3 regions of the Paraburkholderia sp. SIMBA_054 genome follow, and region 2 is predicted to be linked to each of the others. Evidence: riboswitches for the same ligand, from Rfam matches in the RefSeq annotation. Region 2 holds a riboswitch; each other region holds the start of a gene.
What was found. A riboswitch is a leader RNA that binds a small molecule or an ion and turns the genes downstream of it on or off. The one in region 2 is predicted to bind glycine.
Positions count from the first base shown of each region.

Region 1 (5,584 bases), on a different contig from region 2:
CCTGGCCGTATGCTGTCCGGTCGTCGATCACAGCTATCCGCTTGATCTTCAACTTCCTGGCCGCAAATTCGCCCATGCGGCTGCCAAGCTGCGTGTCGCTGGCGGAGATGCGAAACACGAACGGATAGCCGTGTTGCGTGATCGACGGGTTCGATGCGACGGTCGCCATCACGATTCCCGCGACATTCACCAGGTTTGAAATCGGAATCGCGACGCCCGAATTGAAAGGCCCAAAGATGACCTTCACGTTGTCGTCGACGAGGCGCTGCGCAACCGTCATACCGGTACGCGGATCGGCGGCATCGTCTTGCGAGACCAGTTCGAAACGGGTCTTCCGACCGCCGATCACTAGCCCTTGGGCATTCAGACGCTCGATCGCCATCCTGACGCCGTTTTCATCGTCCTTGCCAATGGCGGCCTGCGGGCCAGTCAAGGGTCCCGTCAAGCCGATTTTCACCACCTGCTCCTCCGTCGCCGCGTGCGCCGACACCATGCTCAAGGCGACTGCGGTCAACCATGCACCTGCGTGCAATTTTTTCATCGTGCTCTCCTCACATCGTGAAGTATCAAATCGCCCTGCCTCCGGAGGTGGCGGACGCGTTGCGCTTTGGCCTGGAAAACTTCCCATCGGACCCCACTGTCCGTTTGCCTTCATGGAACCCACGGCAGTGCAGTTGACAGCAATTCTGTGTAGCCAAATTCCCCAATAAAATGCACCATTGATGAAACACATTTCGGTAATTTCCGAAGTAACCGAGGGACCGCACGATGCAAGTTCAGGACACAGATCTCAAGCTGTTGCGGATCTTCGAAACCATCGTCCGTTGCGGCGGCTTCGCCGCAGCGCAACCGATTCTCAACATTGGCGCATCGAGCATCAGCGAATACATGTCGCAGCTGGAGACACGCCTCGGACTACGACTGTGTGAGCGCGGACGCGCGGGTTTCCGGCTAACAGATGAAGGGGCGGAGCTGCACGCCGCCGCACAGCGTCTGCTCGGTGCGGTCGATACGTTTCAGATGGAAGCAGGTACGTTGCGCAATCAGCTTTCCGGTGTATTGCGCTTCGGCATGATCGAAGCAACGTTGACCGACAAATACTCGCCGCTGCCGACAGCGATCCGGGAGTTCGGCCAGATGGCGCCCGACGTCCGTCTGCATGTGCAGATCGACACACCTGGCAGCATGGAGCAGCACGTGCTGGACGGGCGCCTGCATCTGGCCGTGGGGCCATTCCCCGCGCAGATTCCCGGTCTCGACTACTTGCCACTTTATAGAGAGGAGCAGGGGCTCTACTGCGCATCGACCCACTCGTTATACGAGCGGGCGGGCGGCCGTGTCCCGTTGTCGGTGCTTGGCAAACAACGCCTCGCTGCGCGTGCTTACCTCGGCAGCCAGGAGCTCAAGCTGCTGCACATGGCACAGGCCGCGGCCTCGGTCGACAACGTCGAAGGCCGCGCGATGCTCATCCTGTCGGGCAACTATGTGGGCTTTCTGCCGCCTCACTATGCGCAGCCTTGGGTCGACGGTGGACTACTGGCACGCATCGATCCTGAGCACTATGTGACACATCTGGACTTTCAGATCATCACGCGCAAAGGCGCTGAATCGGCGCGCGTCGTGCAGGCTTTTTGCAACCAGCTGCGAGCGGCGGCCAGGAAAGTCAACCGGGCCGCACGCAGCAGCAAATAGCTAACGAGAACTCAACGGGACAGGTTTCGTTTGACTTTGCGTTGATGCATCACGCGGCCAATCGTATTCAGCAGCAGTTGCGCCGCCAGGATCGACGTCGAGCCCGAATGATCGTAGTCAGGTGCGACTTCCACGAGGTCGATGCCAATCACGTCACCCTGCTCAGCAAGGCCAGCGAAGAGTTCGAGTCCTTCGTAATACAGCAGGCCGCCGTGGCTCGGCGTGCCCGTGCCGGGCGCGATCGACGGATCGAAGCCATCGATATCGATGGTCAGGTAATAGCGCACGCCCTTCGGGATACGGTCCAGGACGCCCTGGATGCCGAGGCGTCGAAGGTCGCGCACCGAGATAATGTCCGAGCCCATCTCGCGTGCCTGGGCATAACCTTCGCGCGCAGTAGACGACACGTTGCGGATGCCGATTTGCGTCATGCCCGATACCACGCTTTTTTCCGCCGCGCGCCGCAGCGGATTACCGTGACCATGGCGCACACCATGGCGCTCGTCGACGAAATCGAGGTGGGCGTCGATATGGACGATGTGAAACGGCTCCTGACCTTCGAACGCATTGATGCACGGAATGTTGATCGAGTGATCGCCTCCCATCACCACCGGCAACGCCCCAGCCGCCAGGATCTTGCGCACGCCGTACTCGATGTTGGCGTGACTCTTCTCCGTGTTGGTGTGCACCATGTCCGCATCACCGATATCGACAATGCGAACTTCGTTGCTGGGCAAGTAGACGACGTCGTCTTCGAAGTCGTACGCGCCGCCGTGTCCGAATGAGAACAGCGTCGATGCATCCCGGATCGAACGCGGACCGAACCTTGCACCCGCCCGCCACTGCGTACCGCAGTCGAAAGGAGCGCCCATCACCGCGACATCCGCATCGATTTTGTCCCAGTCAAGACACAGCGGAGACTTCGCGAACGTGCAGATTCCAACAAAGGGCAAATTGAGGCGACCGGTTTCGTAACTGTTTTCAGACATGATATGGCACTCGTCCTGTTGTTCGTTCAGATAGGTGCGGCGCACCAGGCGCCCTCGTCACCGCCGCGGCGTCGTCCGTTGTGACAGGCAGGCGGTGCATCTGGAACGGAGTCTATGCAAACAAATTCGACGGAAAAATGCCAAAAATCAGAAACGCACTTCGGGAAAATCCGAAGCATTTCTGGACACATCCAGATCGCGATAGAGCCGCTACGCACCCGGGCGGGAAGTTGACTGCCGTCTATTTGAAAAGACTTGCTGTCGTTTCTTTGAGGTAGTAGCCTTGCGCTGTTCTACAACGAAGCACGGGAGAGATCGTCCACCCGCGACGACGCCGACGGAGCAACCGCCCCGGAAACTCTCAGGCAAAAGGACCGTGCAGCGAGAACATCTGGAGAGCGGCGCATGCGCGCCCACCGAAGGGGAGCTATTACCGTAACCGGTATTAGCGAAACTCTCAGGTACATGGACAGATGGGGCATTGACGCCGGTAATCATCGGCCGGCGATGCTCAACTAACACTGGACCATGTCATGTCCCATATTGCCATCATTGGCGCCGGAATTACGGGCGTCACCACTGCTTATGCCCTCGCCCGGCGCGGTTACCGCGTCACCGTTCTCGAACGTCATCGCTATGCGGCAATGGAAACGTCATTTGCCAACGGCGGTCAACTATCGGCCAGCAACGCTGAGGTCTGGAACAGCCGCTCCACGGTGCTGAAAGGCCTGCGTTGGATGTTTAGCCGCGACGCTCCGCTCCTCATGAATCCGAGACCGAGTTGGCACAAGTACAGCTGGATCGGCGAGTTCCTGCGCCAGATTCCGAACTATCGCAGCAACACGATCGAAACGGTGCGGCTAGCCATCGCTGCACGTGAGCACATGTTCTCGATCGCGGAGCGGGAGCACATCGATTTCGACCTGGAACGACGTGGCATCTTGCATTTCTATGCCACCCGCAAGGAGTTCGACGCCGCGACAAAGGTCAATGCATTGCTAAGTGAAGGAGGTCTTGACCGGCGCCCGGTGACACCCGACGAAATCCGCGCCCTCGAGCCGGCGCTTCACGGGCAGTTCCACGGCGGCTTCTTCACCGAGTCGGATTCGACCGGTGACATTCACAAGTTCACGCGTGGTCTTGCTGAAGCCTGCGTGCGTTTGGGTGTCGAGTTCCGCTACGACACGAGCGTGCAGTCCATTTCCGAGGCCGCAGAGGGTGAATTGAGGATTGCTTTCGCGCACGAAAGTCAGACTGATACGGAAAGCTTCGACCGGGTAGTGATTTGTGCGGGTGTCGGAAGTCGTGCGCTAGCCGCGTATGTGGGAGACCACGTGAACGTCTATCCGGTGAAGGGTTATTCGATCACGGTCTGCCTCGAAGACACAAAAAGCCAACACGCCGCGCCTTGGGTCAGCCTGCTTGACGACAACGCCAAGATTGTGACCAGCCGTCTCGGCGTCGATCGCTTCCGTGTTGCTGGAACGGCTGAGTTGAACGGCCTGAACCGTGACATCCGTTCGGATCGAATCCAGCCCCTCGTCAATTGGACACGCACGCATTTTCCGGGTATGTCGACGGCGCGCGTCATTCCGTGGGCTGGCCTGCGCCCCATGCTGCCGGGCATGCTGCCCAAAGTGGGCTCCGGTCGCCGACGCAATATTTTCTACAACACTGGGCACGGGCATTTGGGGTGGACCCTCTCGGCAGCGACTGCGGAAGCTGTTGCAGAACTCGTGGCCAATAGTATGCCCAACTTAATGAGCGTGAAGCCCGCGAGAAAGCGAACAGGCCTGCCGGTCAACGTCTGATAAGCGTTTCCAGCCGACAGCACAGGCCCCGCGCGGCGCGGGGTCTCGAGTTTTAGCAGGTCGCCCATTCCGGCTGACCAACCCATCCCATTCGAATTTCCCGCACCGCGTCACGGTCAAACATGACGTAGCGCGAGACCGCTCACTCATCCACAGCGTCATGCAGGTGGCTTGCGAGGTAGTCGATCAACGCTCGCACCTTCGACGGAAGGAAACGGTTAGGCGGATACAGCAGCCAGACGGGACCCATGTAAGAGCGCGCCTCGAATTCCCAGTCGACGAGCACCTGAACGAGGCTGCCTTGCTGCAGTGCCTCTGTAGCGGCGAAGTCGGGCAAGCCCGCAATGCCCAGATCCTGCAACGCAGCCTCAAGGCGGGCGCCCGCATGATTGGCGATATAGCGCCCTCTTACTTCCAGCGACTGCGTCTCGGTGCCGCGCCGGAAATGCCATCGATTGTCGTCAACCGTTTCTCCGAGATACAGGCATTCGTGCCGGCTGAGATCGCGTGGCACGACGGGTGTCCCATGCACGTTGAGATAAGCGGGCGACGCGCATAGCAACCACTTCACGGTTCCGAGCCGCCGGGCGGCCAGGCCCAACGGAGGCGAACGGGTCAGGCGGATCACCATATCGACGTCATCACGCAGCGGATCGACTTCGCGGTCGGCGAAGATCAACTGGACGTCCACGTCCGGCAAGCTACGTAGAAATCCCGGGATCAGCGGATGGATGACGGACTTGGCGAATGCAACCGGTGCGCTGACGCTCACCTTGCCACGCGGCTCGCCAACCACTTGTCCCGCGACATCGACGGCACCTGACGCCGCGCCCACCATGTCGCGGCAATACCGGTAGACCTGCGCGCCCGAATCCGTGACCCGGACGCTGCGCGTCGACCGCTCCAGCAAGCGCGTGCCAAGCGCCTCTTCCAGGCGCTTGATCTGCCGGCTTACCGTCGACGGCGTGCTGCCCAGCTGGCGCGCGGCCTCCGAGAAGTTGCCTGCGTCGACGACGCGGGCAAAAGTCGCCATGTCCGGCAACAGTGCAAAAAGCTCATTGGGATTCATTTGTCGTGCTCACACCGGCCGAA
Region 1 is NZ_JAWRXV010000014.1:78,418-84,001, reverse strand. Features, by position in the region: gene SB822_RS18770 (branched-chain amino acid ABC transporter substrate-binding protein) at 1-541, opposite strand, end outside; gene SB822_RS18765 (LysR family transcriptional regulator) at 769-1,692, shown strand; gene speB (agmatinase) at 1,704-2,681, opposite strand; glycine riboswitch at 2,978-3,068, shown strand; gene SB822_RS18755 (D-amino acid dehydrogenase) at 3,215-4,492, shown strand; gene SB822_RS18750 (LysR family transcriptional regulator) at 4,635-5,561, opposite strand.
Region 1: another riboswitch for glycine. It lies ahead of SB822_RS18755 (D-amino acid dehydrogenase); the one in region 2 lies ahead of gcvT (glycine cleavage system aminomethyltransferase GcvT).

Region 2 (5,584 bases):
ATCGAGAATTGCGGCTTCAGGCCGACATGCTCCGCCTCCTGACGCAGAATCTGCACGCCGAGCGAGTGGAACGTGCTCACCGTCAGCTGGTTGACGGGCACCTTGCGCCCTTCCTTGCCGGGCGTCGTGAGCGTCTTGCCTTCGAGCAGCTTGCTCACGCGCTCGCGCATTTCCGCAGCGGCCTTGTTCGTGAAGGTGACGGCGGCGATATGGCGCGGCTCGAAGCCTTTGTTTTCGATCAGGTGCGCGATCTTCTGCGTGATCACGCGCGTCTTGCCGCTGCCCGCGCCCGCGAGCACGAGGCACGGACCGTCGAGATAGCGCACCGCTTCGCTTTGGGCGGAATTCAGGCCTGCGGACATCGTGTGTGGATGAGTAAGGGATTGAGACCGGGATTGAGGGCGCTTCGCTACGAACGGCCCGAGAACATGCAGCGAGACGGCGCTTGCGACGCGTCGGATCAGGTGGCCGCGCGGCGCGCCGCCAACCCGCCGCCGATGCGCCACGCAATTGATTCCATGCGCTTTTTGCCGTTCGCGTGAGAACCGCGATGTTAACACGAATGCCCTTTCCGATGCCTCGGCTTATGTCTTCCTGACGAGATCCGCGCGGCGCGCGCCGCCCGATGCGCCACGAAGCAAAGCGCAGCTATGCCAAAATTGCGGCGTTGTGCGCCGCCCCCGCGGCGCGCCGGTTTTGCAGGGAACACGCATGTCTTCATCGCTGAAAATTGGCTTGATGGGCTACGGCTTTGCCGGCGCCACATTTCACGCGCCGGTGATCGAACACTGCGGACGCGCGAGCGTCGCCGCGATTGCCACGGGCCAGCCGGACAAGGCGCGCGCCGATTATCCGAACGCAACGATCGTCGCCGATATCGACGCGCTGCTCGCGCTGTCGGACATCGAATGCGTCGTGATCGCGACGCCGAACGACACGCACTTCGACCTCGCACGCCGCACGCTCGAAGCGGGCAAGCATGTCGTCGTCGACAAGCCCGTCACGCTCTCCGCCGCCGATGCATGTACGCTCGCCGATCTCGCGCAAAGCAAGGGGCTGGTATTCGCGCCGTTCCACAACCGTCGCTGGGACGGCGATTTCATGACCGTGCGCGACCTGATCGCGAGCGGCGAACTCGGCCGCATCACGCATTTCGAATCGCACTTCGACCGCTTTCGCCCGGGCATCCGGCAACGCTGGCGCGAAGAGGCGTCGCGTGGCGGCGGCCTGCTGTTCGATCTCGGCCCGCATCTGATCGATCAGGCATTGACGCTGTTCGGCGTGCCCGAAACGGTCTATGCAACGGTGAAGGCATACCGCGACAATGCGAGCGCGCCGGATTACGTGCATCTGCTGCTCGGCTACGCGAACCATGAAGTGGTGCTGCACGCGAGCGCGCTGACGGCGATCGTCGCGCCGCGCTACACGATCCACGGCACGCGCGGCAGTTATGTGAAGAACGGGCTGGACACGCAGGAAGATCAGTTGAAGGCGGGCTTGCGTCCGGGCGATGCCGGTTTCGGCGGCGGCAATGAAGCGGGCGCGCTGCGCGTGCTGGAAGGCGAACAGGAAGTGCAGCGCGATCTGCCGACGCGCGACGGCGCGTACGCCGAGTTCTACCGCGCGCTGGCGGCATCGATCCATGACGGCGTGCCGTTCCCGGTTAGCGCGGCTGACGCGGTGGACGTCATGACCATCATCGAGCTTGCGAATCGCAGTGAGAAGGAAGGCGTGCGCCTGGCATTCAGGCGAGGCGCGTAGCGGTCAGGGTGGCGGCGATTTCGCTGCCACCCGTCAGGGTGTTGGCCTTCGTGGCCCTCCGGTATCCATTCGGGATCAAACAGAAAGGAAGGAATATGCAGCATATCGTTCGCGCGCTTGGCTGTTTCGCGCTGGTTTCGTCGCTAGCCGCGTGCGTGGCCTCACCGTCGCAGCAGCTCGCCGAGCCGTCTCGCGCGCCGAATCCGCACGAAATGGCCGTGCATCGCCTCGAGCAGGTCGACGGCCGCATCGACAACATGGGCCGCAACGTCGACGCGCGCGTGAACCAGGGCCACTATCCGCCGCCCGAAGGCGCCGCGCTGCACCGCCGGCTCGATACGATCCGCCACGAAGCGCACGACATGGCCGGACAACACGGCGGCGGCCTCACGGGCGACGAGCAGCGCGTGCTGAATCAGGAACTGGATACGGCGTCGGCGGCCATCAACCGCTGATTGACGGTGGCACGTGCCGTGCCGACCGTTCGGCGCGTGCTTACCTTGCCTCGCGAGCGGCGCTTTTTTGACCACGGCGTCGCGTCGACCGCCGGCTCAGCCGCGCCCGCTCAAGCCCGGCGCGCCAATTTGACATCCCTTCGCCCCTCGCGTACATTCGCCGCACGCGTCGGGAGAGCGCGCCGTCCGCTGTCGTTTTCAGAACGTCCAGCAGCCAGCGCCGCCGAAGGGGCACACCCGCAAACTCTCAGGCAAAAGGACCGACCGCGTCGAAAAACCCGCTCGTCATCCGGTCATAACGACCTCATTTGAACGAGCGCCTGTTTTTCGCACTCTGGAGAGCGGCAGTAGCGCGAATGCTCGCGCAGGCTGCCCACCGAAGGGGCGCGCGCCAGCCCATCAGCACTCGCTGACGGCAGCGCAATCTCTCAGGTATCGAGGACAGAGGGGGCATGCAGTTATCGCTCGTTGGCCCGAGATGGGATCAGGCCGCGAGGGGTTTCGCCGCATGGCCTTTCCTGTTTAGCGACGCCCCGAGGCCCCGATGACCGAACTCAAACACACCCCGCTCCACGCCACGCACCGTGCGCTCAATGCCCGCATGGTCGACTTCGGCGGGTGGGACATGCCCGTCAATTACGGCTCGCAGATCGAAGAGCATCGCGCCGTGCGCACCGACGCCGGCATGTTCGACGTATCCCACATGTGCGTCGTCGATTTCACGGGCGAGTGCGTGCGCGCTTTCTTCGAGCGCGCGCTGGCGAACAACGTCGGCAAGCTGCAAGCCCCGGGCAAAGCCCTTTACTCCTGCCTGCTCAACCCCGAAGGCGGCGTGATCGACGATCTGATCGTCTATTACTTCGGCGAAGATCATTTCCGCGTCGTCGTGAATGCCGGCACGGCCGAGAAAGACGTCGCGTGGTTCACCAAGCTCAATGACGAACAAGGCTTCGGCCTGACCATCACGCCGCGCCGCGACTACGCGATCGTCGCCGTGCAAGGTCCGAACGCGCGCGAAAAAGTCTGGGCGACCGTGCCCCACGCGCGCGCCGCCAGCGAAGCCCTCAAGCCGTTCAACGCCGCGCGCGTCACCGATACGCCATTTGGCGAGCTGACGGTCGCGCGCACCGGCTACACGGGCGAAGACGGCTTCGAAATCATCGTTCCCGCCGATCACGTCGAAGCGCTGTGGAACGCGCTGCAGGCGCAAGGCGTGCGCCCCGCCGGTCTCGGCGCGCGCGACACGCTGCGCCTCGAAGCCGGCATGAACCTGTACGGCCAGGATATGGACGACAACGTGTCGCCCCTCGACGCCGGCCTCGCATGGACGGTCGATCTGACCGCGCCGCGCGATTTCATCGGCCGCGCAAAGCTCGAAGCTGATGGTTCGAAGTCGTCGTTTGTCGGCCTGATCCTGCACAAGGACAACGGCAAGGCTGCGGGCGTGCTGCGCGCGCACCAAAAGGTCGTCACGCCCGCTGGCGACGGCGAAATCACGAGCGGCACGTTCTCGCCGACCATGCAGGAATCGATCGCCTTTGCGCGCGTGCCGAAGGGCGTGCAGCCGGGCGACGTCGTCCACGTTCAGATCCGTGACAAGGCACTTCCCGCCAGCGTGGTTAAACTGCCATTCGTGCGCAACGGCAAAGTGCTCGTCGGCTGATCGGTCATACGATCAGCGTCACGACACAGTCACCAGACAGACACGAAAGCGTCGCGTGCGTCCCACTATTTAAATTAACCGAATTACCGCATAGGAGCATCCGATGAGCATCCCGGCCGATCTGAAATATACCGAATCGCACGAATGGGTCCGCACCGAGGCGGACGGCACGCTGACGGTCGGCATCACCGACCACGCGCAGGAAGCGCTCGGCGACATCGTCTTCTTCGAACTGCAGCAACTGGGCCAGACCGTCTCGGCAGGCGATACCGTCGCCGTCATCGAATCGGTGAAGGCGGCGTCCGATATCTACGCGCCCGTGTCGGGCGAGATCATCGAGGCCAACCAGAACGTCGCCGATACGCCGGACGCCGTGAACAGCGCGCCCTACGACAACTGGCTGTTCAAGATCAAGCCGGCCGCGGGCGCCTCGGAAGACCGTCTGATGGACGCCGCCGCGTACGGCAAGTCGATCGGCGAATAAGCCACTTACTCACGACCGGCGCGGCGTCCGCCACGACAGAAGAACGCCGCGCCAGCAGGAACATTCCATGAAGCTCGAACACCCGGATCGTCTGATGAACCGCACTCCTCTCTCGCTCGCCGCGCTCGAAGTGCATGACGCCTTCGCCGAACGGCATATCGGCCCGGATACGGCCGATCAGCAGTCGATGCTCGAAGCCCTCGGCTTCGCATCGCGCGCCGCGTTGATGGACGCGGTGATTCCGAAGACGATTCGCCGCCAGGACGCGCTGCCGCTCGGCCCGTTCGCCCAGCCGAAGAGCGAAGCCGAAGCGCTCGCCGCGCTGCGCGAACTCGCGGACAAGAACCAGGTGTTCCGCTCGTACATCGGCCAAGGCTATTACAACACGCACACGCCCGCCGTCATCCTGCGCAACGTGCTCGAAAATCCGGCGTGGTACACGGCATACACGCCGTATCAGCCGGAAATCTCGCAAGGCCGTCTCGAAGCGCTGCTGAACTATCAGCAGATGATCGTCGACCTGACGGGTCTCGCGATCTCGAACGCGTCGCTGCTCGACGAATCGACGGCGGCCGCCGAAGCGATGACGCTGCTGCAACGCGTGGGCAAGCCGAAGTCGAACATTTTCTATGTGGCAGACGACGTGCTGCCGCAAACCATCGAAGTCGTGAAGACGCGCGCGAAGCCCGTCGGCATCGAAGTGAAGGTCGGCCCGGCTGCTGATGCGGCTGCGTCGAATGCGTTCGGCGTGCTGCTGCAATACCCGGGCGTGAACGGCGACGTGCACGACTACCGCGCACTCGCTGAAGCGATCCACGCAGCGGGCGGCCACGTGGTCGCCGCCGCCGATCTGCTCGCGCTGACGATGCTCACGCCGCCGGGCGAATGGGGTGCGGACGTGGCTGTCGGCAACTCGCAGCGCTTTGGCGTGCCCGTCGGCTTCGGCGGCCCACATGCGGCGTATCTCGCCGTGCGCGACGAATTCAAGCGCCAGATGCCGGGCCGTCTGGTCGGCGTGACCGTCGATGCGCAAGGCAATCCCGCGCTGCGTCTCGCGCTGCAAACGCGCGAACAGCACATCCGCCGCGAAAAGGCGACGTCGAATGTGTGCACGGCGCAAGCGCTGCTCGCGATCATGGCCAGCATGTACGCCGTCTATCACGGCCCGCGCGGCCTGAAGATGATCGCGCAACGCGTGAACCGCATCGCCGCACTGCTCGC
Region 2 is NZ_JAWRXV010000006.1:259,921-265,504, reverse strand. Features, by position in the region: gene SB822_RS09995 (UvrD-helicase domain-containing protein) at 1-362, opposite strand, end outside; gene SB822_RS09990 (oxidoreductase) at 712-1,761, shown strand; gene SB822_RS09985 (hypothetical protein) at 1,857-2,216, shown strand; glycine riboswitch at 2,377-2,490, shown strand; glycine riboswitch at 2,541-2,671, shown strand; gene gcvT (glycine cleavage system aminomethyltransferase GcvT) at 2,761-3,879, shown strand; gene gcvH (glycine cleavage system protein GcvH) at 3,983-4,363, shown strand; gene gcvP (aminomethyl-transferring glycine dehydrogenase) at 4,431-5,584, shown strand, end outside.

Region 3 (5,584 bases), on a different contig from region 2:
CTCGTCGTCGCCCCAGTTGTACAGAATGTCCTCCGAATAGCTGTGCAGATCGACGAAATAGCGGATGTTCGGGTAGGTGTCGAACATCCACACGGCGTTCTTCGTTTCCGGCTCCGATTCGGCGGCGGGACCGATATACACCTCGTAGTCGCAGGGATCGGTGGAATTGGCGATCGGACTTTCGGGATCGAAGTACTGCGGGAAATTCCACAGAAAATTGTAGTTGCGGTTGATATCGACGCCGCAGCATTGCGGCTTGCTATGCCCCGCAGGCGCGGGCCGGCGGTTCTTGCGCCACATCGACTCGGTCGACATGCTGTAGTGGCGGCCATCGGGATTCGCCTGCGGAAACACGTACAGGTCTTTGCTTTCGATCACATGCTTGATGTCCGCCGCCTTGAACGTACGGCTGCCGATCTTGATCGGTTTGTGCGTGGTGTACGCGTTGGCGAGCAGTTGCACGAAATGGATCAGGATATCCGGGCTTCCCCATTCGCGCGCGTGCACGCCGCCAAGGAAATAGATGCCGGGACGCCCCGCTGCGCTGCCTTTGCCGATTTTCAACGCGTGGCAGCTGCGCTTTTCCCAGGTTGGATGAGGCAGCTTGATCAGCTTCGTGAACGCATCATTGGGCGCATTGCTTGCGGCGGCAAGCGCCGCCTCGATTTGCGCAACATCGAGATAGCCGGTTCCCGCCGCGACGGATAACGCATCCAGCGCGTGCGGCGCGGCCAGTTGCGCGCGCGTCTCGGCCTGGCGCACCTTGCCTTGCGCTTCGGCGTCCTCCAGCCGTTCGACCTGGTAGCCGTCCGCTTCGAGCGCCTTGATCTGCGCATTGGTGGCGTGCGCGTCGACGCGATAGCCGCCGTGGACCTTCTCGATCGTATGGCGCGCGACCGTAACCTTATGCTTCGTCACGAGATCGGCCAATGCGGCCTGATCTTTTCCTGTGATGCGTGCGTGGTAGCGGGACATGTTCGTTCTCCGGTCAGACGGGCCGGTCCAGACGGTCCGGTCCTTCTAACCGAGAACGGCGGACGCGGCGGACATTTCAATCGTCCCGCCGCAGCCCTTGCGCTTCACTTCAGATCGACAGTCACGAAACTGCGTGCATGGTTACGCTGGATCAGCAGCGCCGCCTTCTTCCCCGCCTTCGCCGCGAGCGCCGCCAGTTCATCCTGCGATGCAACCAGCGTGCCGTTCAGCGACAACACCACATCGCCCGGCTTGATGCCGGCCGTGCCCGCCGTCCCCGACACGTCCTCGACCATCAGCCCTTCGGCGAGGCCCGTCGAGCGCCGTTCGTCGTCCGTCAGCGGATGCATGCTGAGGCCGAGATGATCCAGCGGCCCGACATCGCTCACGCCCGTGCTCGCGTATTGCGCCGATGGCGTCAGGTTAACCATGATCGTCATCTGCTTGCGATTACGAATCAGCTTCACAGGGACTTTCGTGCCCGACTGCGGCACCGCATCCTGATCGGTGAGATCCGCGCTGTGCTCGACGGGCTTGTCGCCGATCTGCACGATCACGTCGCCGGGCTTCAGCTTGCTCGTGGCGGCGGGACTGCCGGGCTCGACGGCAATCACCAGTACGCCCGCCGCGCGCGGCAGACCGAACGCGCCGGCAAGGCCCGGATCGACGTCCTGCACCTGCATGCCGAACGCACCGTGCGCGGCGTCTGCGTCCTGAGACTTTGACTGCGCCTGCAACTGCGCGCGCACCTTGTTTGCCATCGCGATCGGGATGGCAAAAGTCAGACTCTGGAAACGATCGCCGTCGGCGTAAACCTGCACGTGTATGCCGACCACTTCCCCCGCGCGATTGAACACCGGGCCGCCCGAGTTGTCGGGATTCAATGCGCCGTTGGTCTGGAAGAACGGAAACGTCGTGCCATCGGACAGCGTGCGGGACGTCGCGCTGACGATGCCCGCCGTCACCGTGTTCTGATAGCTATCCGGTGAGCCGATCGTCAGCACCTGTTCGCCGACGCGCACCCGCGTCGAATCGCCGAGCTTGACGACAGGCAGCTTCGTCGCTTCGATCTGGATCACGGCGACATCGCTTGGGCCATCGACGGCGACGACTTTTGCCTTGAACTCGCGCCGGTCAGTGAGGCGCACCGTCACGTCATCGGAGCCGTCGACGACATGGGCCGTCGTCAGAATCAAGCCGTTGGGGCTGACGATGAAGCCCGAGCCCACACCCGACATTGCACGCGGTGAGCTGCCCTGCCCGTCTTGCGACTGCGGCATGGCCTGCCGGAAGAACGCGAACAGCGGGTCGTCACCGTCGATCGCTTCGGAGCTCGCGCCCGAAGCGGGCGCCGGCGACGCAGCTGGCGCCGGCTGCGTTGCCACCGCCAGCGCCTTCTCCGGCAGGATCGCGCGGATGTTCACGACGGCGGGTCCGTAGCGCTCGACGATTGCCGGGAAGTCGAGCGGCGCGCTCGCATTCCCGGGCGCCATTCGCTTCTCTTTCACTGGCGCGGACGCAGGCGACGGCGCGGAAGCAGGCGCAACATGCGGTGCTATCGCTTCGGCGTTGGCGTAGGGGTATCCGGTGAGGCAGGCCGTTGTCACGGCGGTGCAAAACCAGGTGCGGAATAGAGTTGAGTGAAACACAGCGCACCTCCATGGCGTTAGTTATGCCTGGCACTGTGAAGACATTATTTAGCGCGTGGCGGCCGGCGACTGTGACATAGCACACCGAAGAGTTCGAAAAGAAAGAGAACCCATCCGGCCGACGCAAACCATATCGCATCGCAATCCAACCGCGAGCGCAGACGGATGCGATCGACCCTCGATGTCTGTCTGGGTGGATCGAAGTCGACGTGAGATTCAGTTGCATGTTTGCCCGCAATGGACAATCAGGGACGCGAACGGTTGACCCGTTCGTCCTGATTCATTTATAGAAAGCGGGCAGCAAAATTGCAGCGAGTACAAATCCTGGCGTGCGCCGATGGTGGCTCTGCCGGTACGCTGGTAGTCCGCGCTGATAGTTCGCGCTGGCAATTCGACAAGCGTTAGTCGCTACGCCGTCGTGACGCGATTACTGTCACGCAAAACGCGTCATCCATTTGTGTCAGTTGTGCGTCGATGATGCGGGCGGCCAAACGCTCGCGGCAGCGCATGTTCGAAAACGCTCATGTCCGCTGCTTCGCGTTTCGACTTCGAAAGTCGAGGCCGCCCGCCTGCGTGTTTCGTCAGCTACGCGCGCCCATCATGTCGACGCCGACAACGCCTGCGCGACGCCCTCCGCCGTCGCCGCCGACAGCGTCCATCCGTGCAGCGCCGGCTCGATCGAACGGATTTCGTCTGGCGTGACAGAGCGCCGCTCGAGCCCGCCTTCGCGCAGCAGCGCGTTGACCTTCAGCGCGGACTCATACTCCTTGCGCGCCGCGTAGAAGTGCAGGATGCCGCGCCGTTCGAGATCGAAGTCGATGCCTTCCCGCGCTGCAATGCCGAACAGATGTTCGCGCGCGGCAATGGCACGCCGCACCGTCTCGATCGTGTTCGCGCGGTAGTGCGGAATCTGCCGCGTGAACATCCAGCGCAGCCCCTTGATGATGGTGGCGCGGCTGTTCCAGACTTCGGCGTTGCTCGCCGACAGTTGTCCGCCGTTGGTAAACGAGGTTTCCATCGCCGCGTAGCGGTGACGCTCGAAGACGGTGACGCGATAGCCGCGTTGCGCGAGGGCGTTAGCGGTCGTGACGCCGGTGATCCCGGCGCCGATGATGGCGATTCGTGAGATGACATGGTCCAGTGTTCGTTGAGCATCGCCGGCCGCGCTTCGTGCTGCTGCCGGCGCCGATGCCCCATCTGTCCATGTACCTGAGCGTTTCGCCCGCGCGCCGCGAATGGCGTGGGCTCCCCTTCGGTGGGCGCGCGTGGCGCCGCTCTCCAGATGTTCCGGCTGCACGGTCCTTTTGCCTGAGAGTTTCCGGGGCGGTTGCTCCGTCGGCGTCGTCGCTGGGGACGATCTCTCCCGTGCTGCGTGGTGGAACAGTGCGACCTTACCGAAGCAAAAAGAACCGGGCAAGCCCCCAACTTCCGGGCAACGATCCACCGTGGGTTCAGTCCGCCGTCAGGTCGGCGCGCGGCGCAGCCGGGGAGAAACCTCTTCGGAAGTATTCGATCGTGAAGTCCACGAAGGTGCGCACTTTCGCCGACACATGGCGCCGGCCGGGATAGACGAGCGACAATTCCTTGAGACCGTTGGTCACCCGATACTCAGCAAGGACACGCAGCAACGCGCCGCTCGCAATGTCGCCGACGACGTAGTCCTCAGGCAGGATAGCGAGACCCATGTCGGCGAGTACCAGTTGCCGCAGCATGATCATGCTATTGACCCTGCACACGGAGTCGAGATTCAAGGTCTCCTCGCGACCGTCGGCGCTCGCGAATGACCACTCGGTTCCATGCATATCTCGCGAAGGCGCGAGGAAACTGTGCGATGCAAGCTGTTCGAGCGAGGTCGGCGCGCCGTGCCGTTCGATATAGCCGGTAGACGCGACCACGATGGGCCGCACCGACAGCACAGGACGCTTCACCAGCGTGCTGCCGTTCACCTGCCACGATGCGACGATGCCGACGTCGAACCCGTCTTCGACGAGATCGACGGACTGATGCAATAGCGTGACGTCCAGCTTCACCTTCGGATGACGTATCCGGTAGCGGTGCAGCAAAGGCGCTAGCGCCGCGAGTGAAAACGAGGCCGCCGCCGCGACCTTGAGCGTGCCCGTGGGCTCGCCCGCTTCTTCTGTCACGGCCGATTCCATCGAATCCAGCAGCTCCAGCAGTTGCTGGCACCCCCTTGCATAGGCGCGGCCCGCTTCCGTCAGCGAAACGCTACGCGTCGTGCGATTGACGAGGCGCGCATTGAGATGCGCCTCCAGCAGCGCCACATAGCGCGTCACAACAGCATTTGACAGATTGAGACTCGACGCAGCGCGACTGAAAGAGTTGTTCTCGGCGACTCTTAGGAATATTCGTATTGCCTGCAGCTTATTCAGCATGAGCAACAGAAATAAAACAGATTAGACATATATATCAACATTAAACTACCTTACCCCATTTAAAGCCGCAGTTTCAGCCAACATAAATACGATTATCACCCATGGAAACCCATCATGTAGCACCGTCACAACATATTATCAAACAAGCACCATTCACGACTTAAATATCGAGATGAATTTCATTTGAATATACATCGCCTTATCATTAAACATTAATTTTATTTCGAATTACTAAAAAATAGTTTTCAATTATTAAACATAACGAAACATCGACTTACCTCTATAGTTCGCCCTGCGTGATCGATGTGTGCCGTGAATTTGCAAAAGCTACGCACCGCGGCTATCTCGCACACGGAAGACAGCACATTCATTCAAGTCGTCAGGCTTAGTACGGAATACGAACATGAAAAAAACCACCTTGATTTTCGCGGCTGCTTCAGCGGCCTTTGCGGGTGCGGCGCACGCGCAGAGCAGCGTCACGCTTTATGGCCTCGTCGACGCGGGCCTGACTTACGTGAGCAACGAAGCCACGCGCAATTCGCCCATCACGCCGAATGGCTTGAATGA
Region 3 is NZ_JAWRXV010000007.1:8,451-14,034, forward strand. Features, by position in the region: gene SB822_RS10240 (M14 family metallopeptidase) at 1-975, opposite strand, end outside; gene SB822_RS10245 (trypsin-like peptidase domain-containing protein) at 1,080-2,624, opposite strand; partial or broken gene SB822_RS10250 (FAD-dependent oxidoreductase) at 3,283-3,753, opposite strand; glycine riboswitch at 3,911-4,000, opposite strand; gene SB822_RS10255 (LysR family transcriptional regulator) at 4,076-5,017, opposite strand; gene SB822_RS10260 (porin) at 5,421-5,584, shown strand, end outside.
Region 3: another riboswitch for glycine. It lies ahead of SB822_RS10250 (FAD-dependent oxidoreductase); the one in region 2 lies ahead of gcvT (glycine cleavage system aminomethyltransferase GcvT).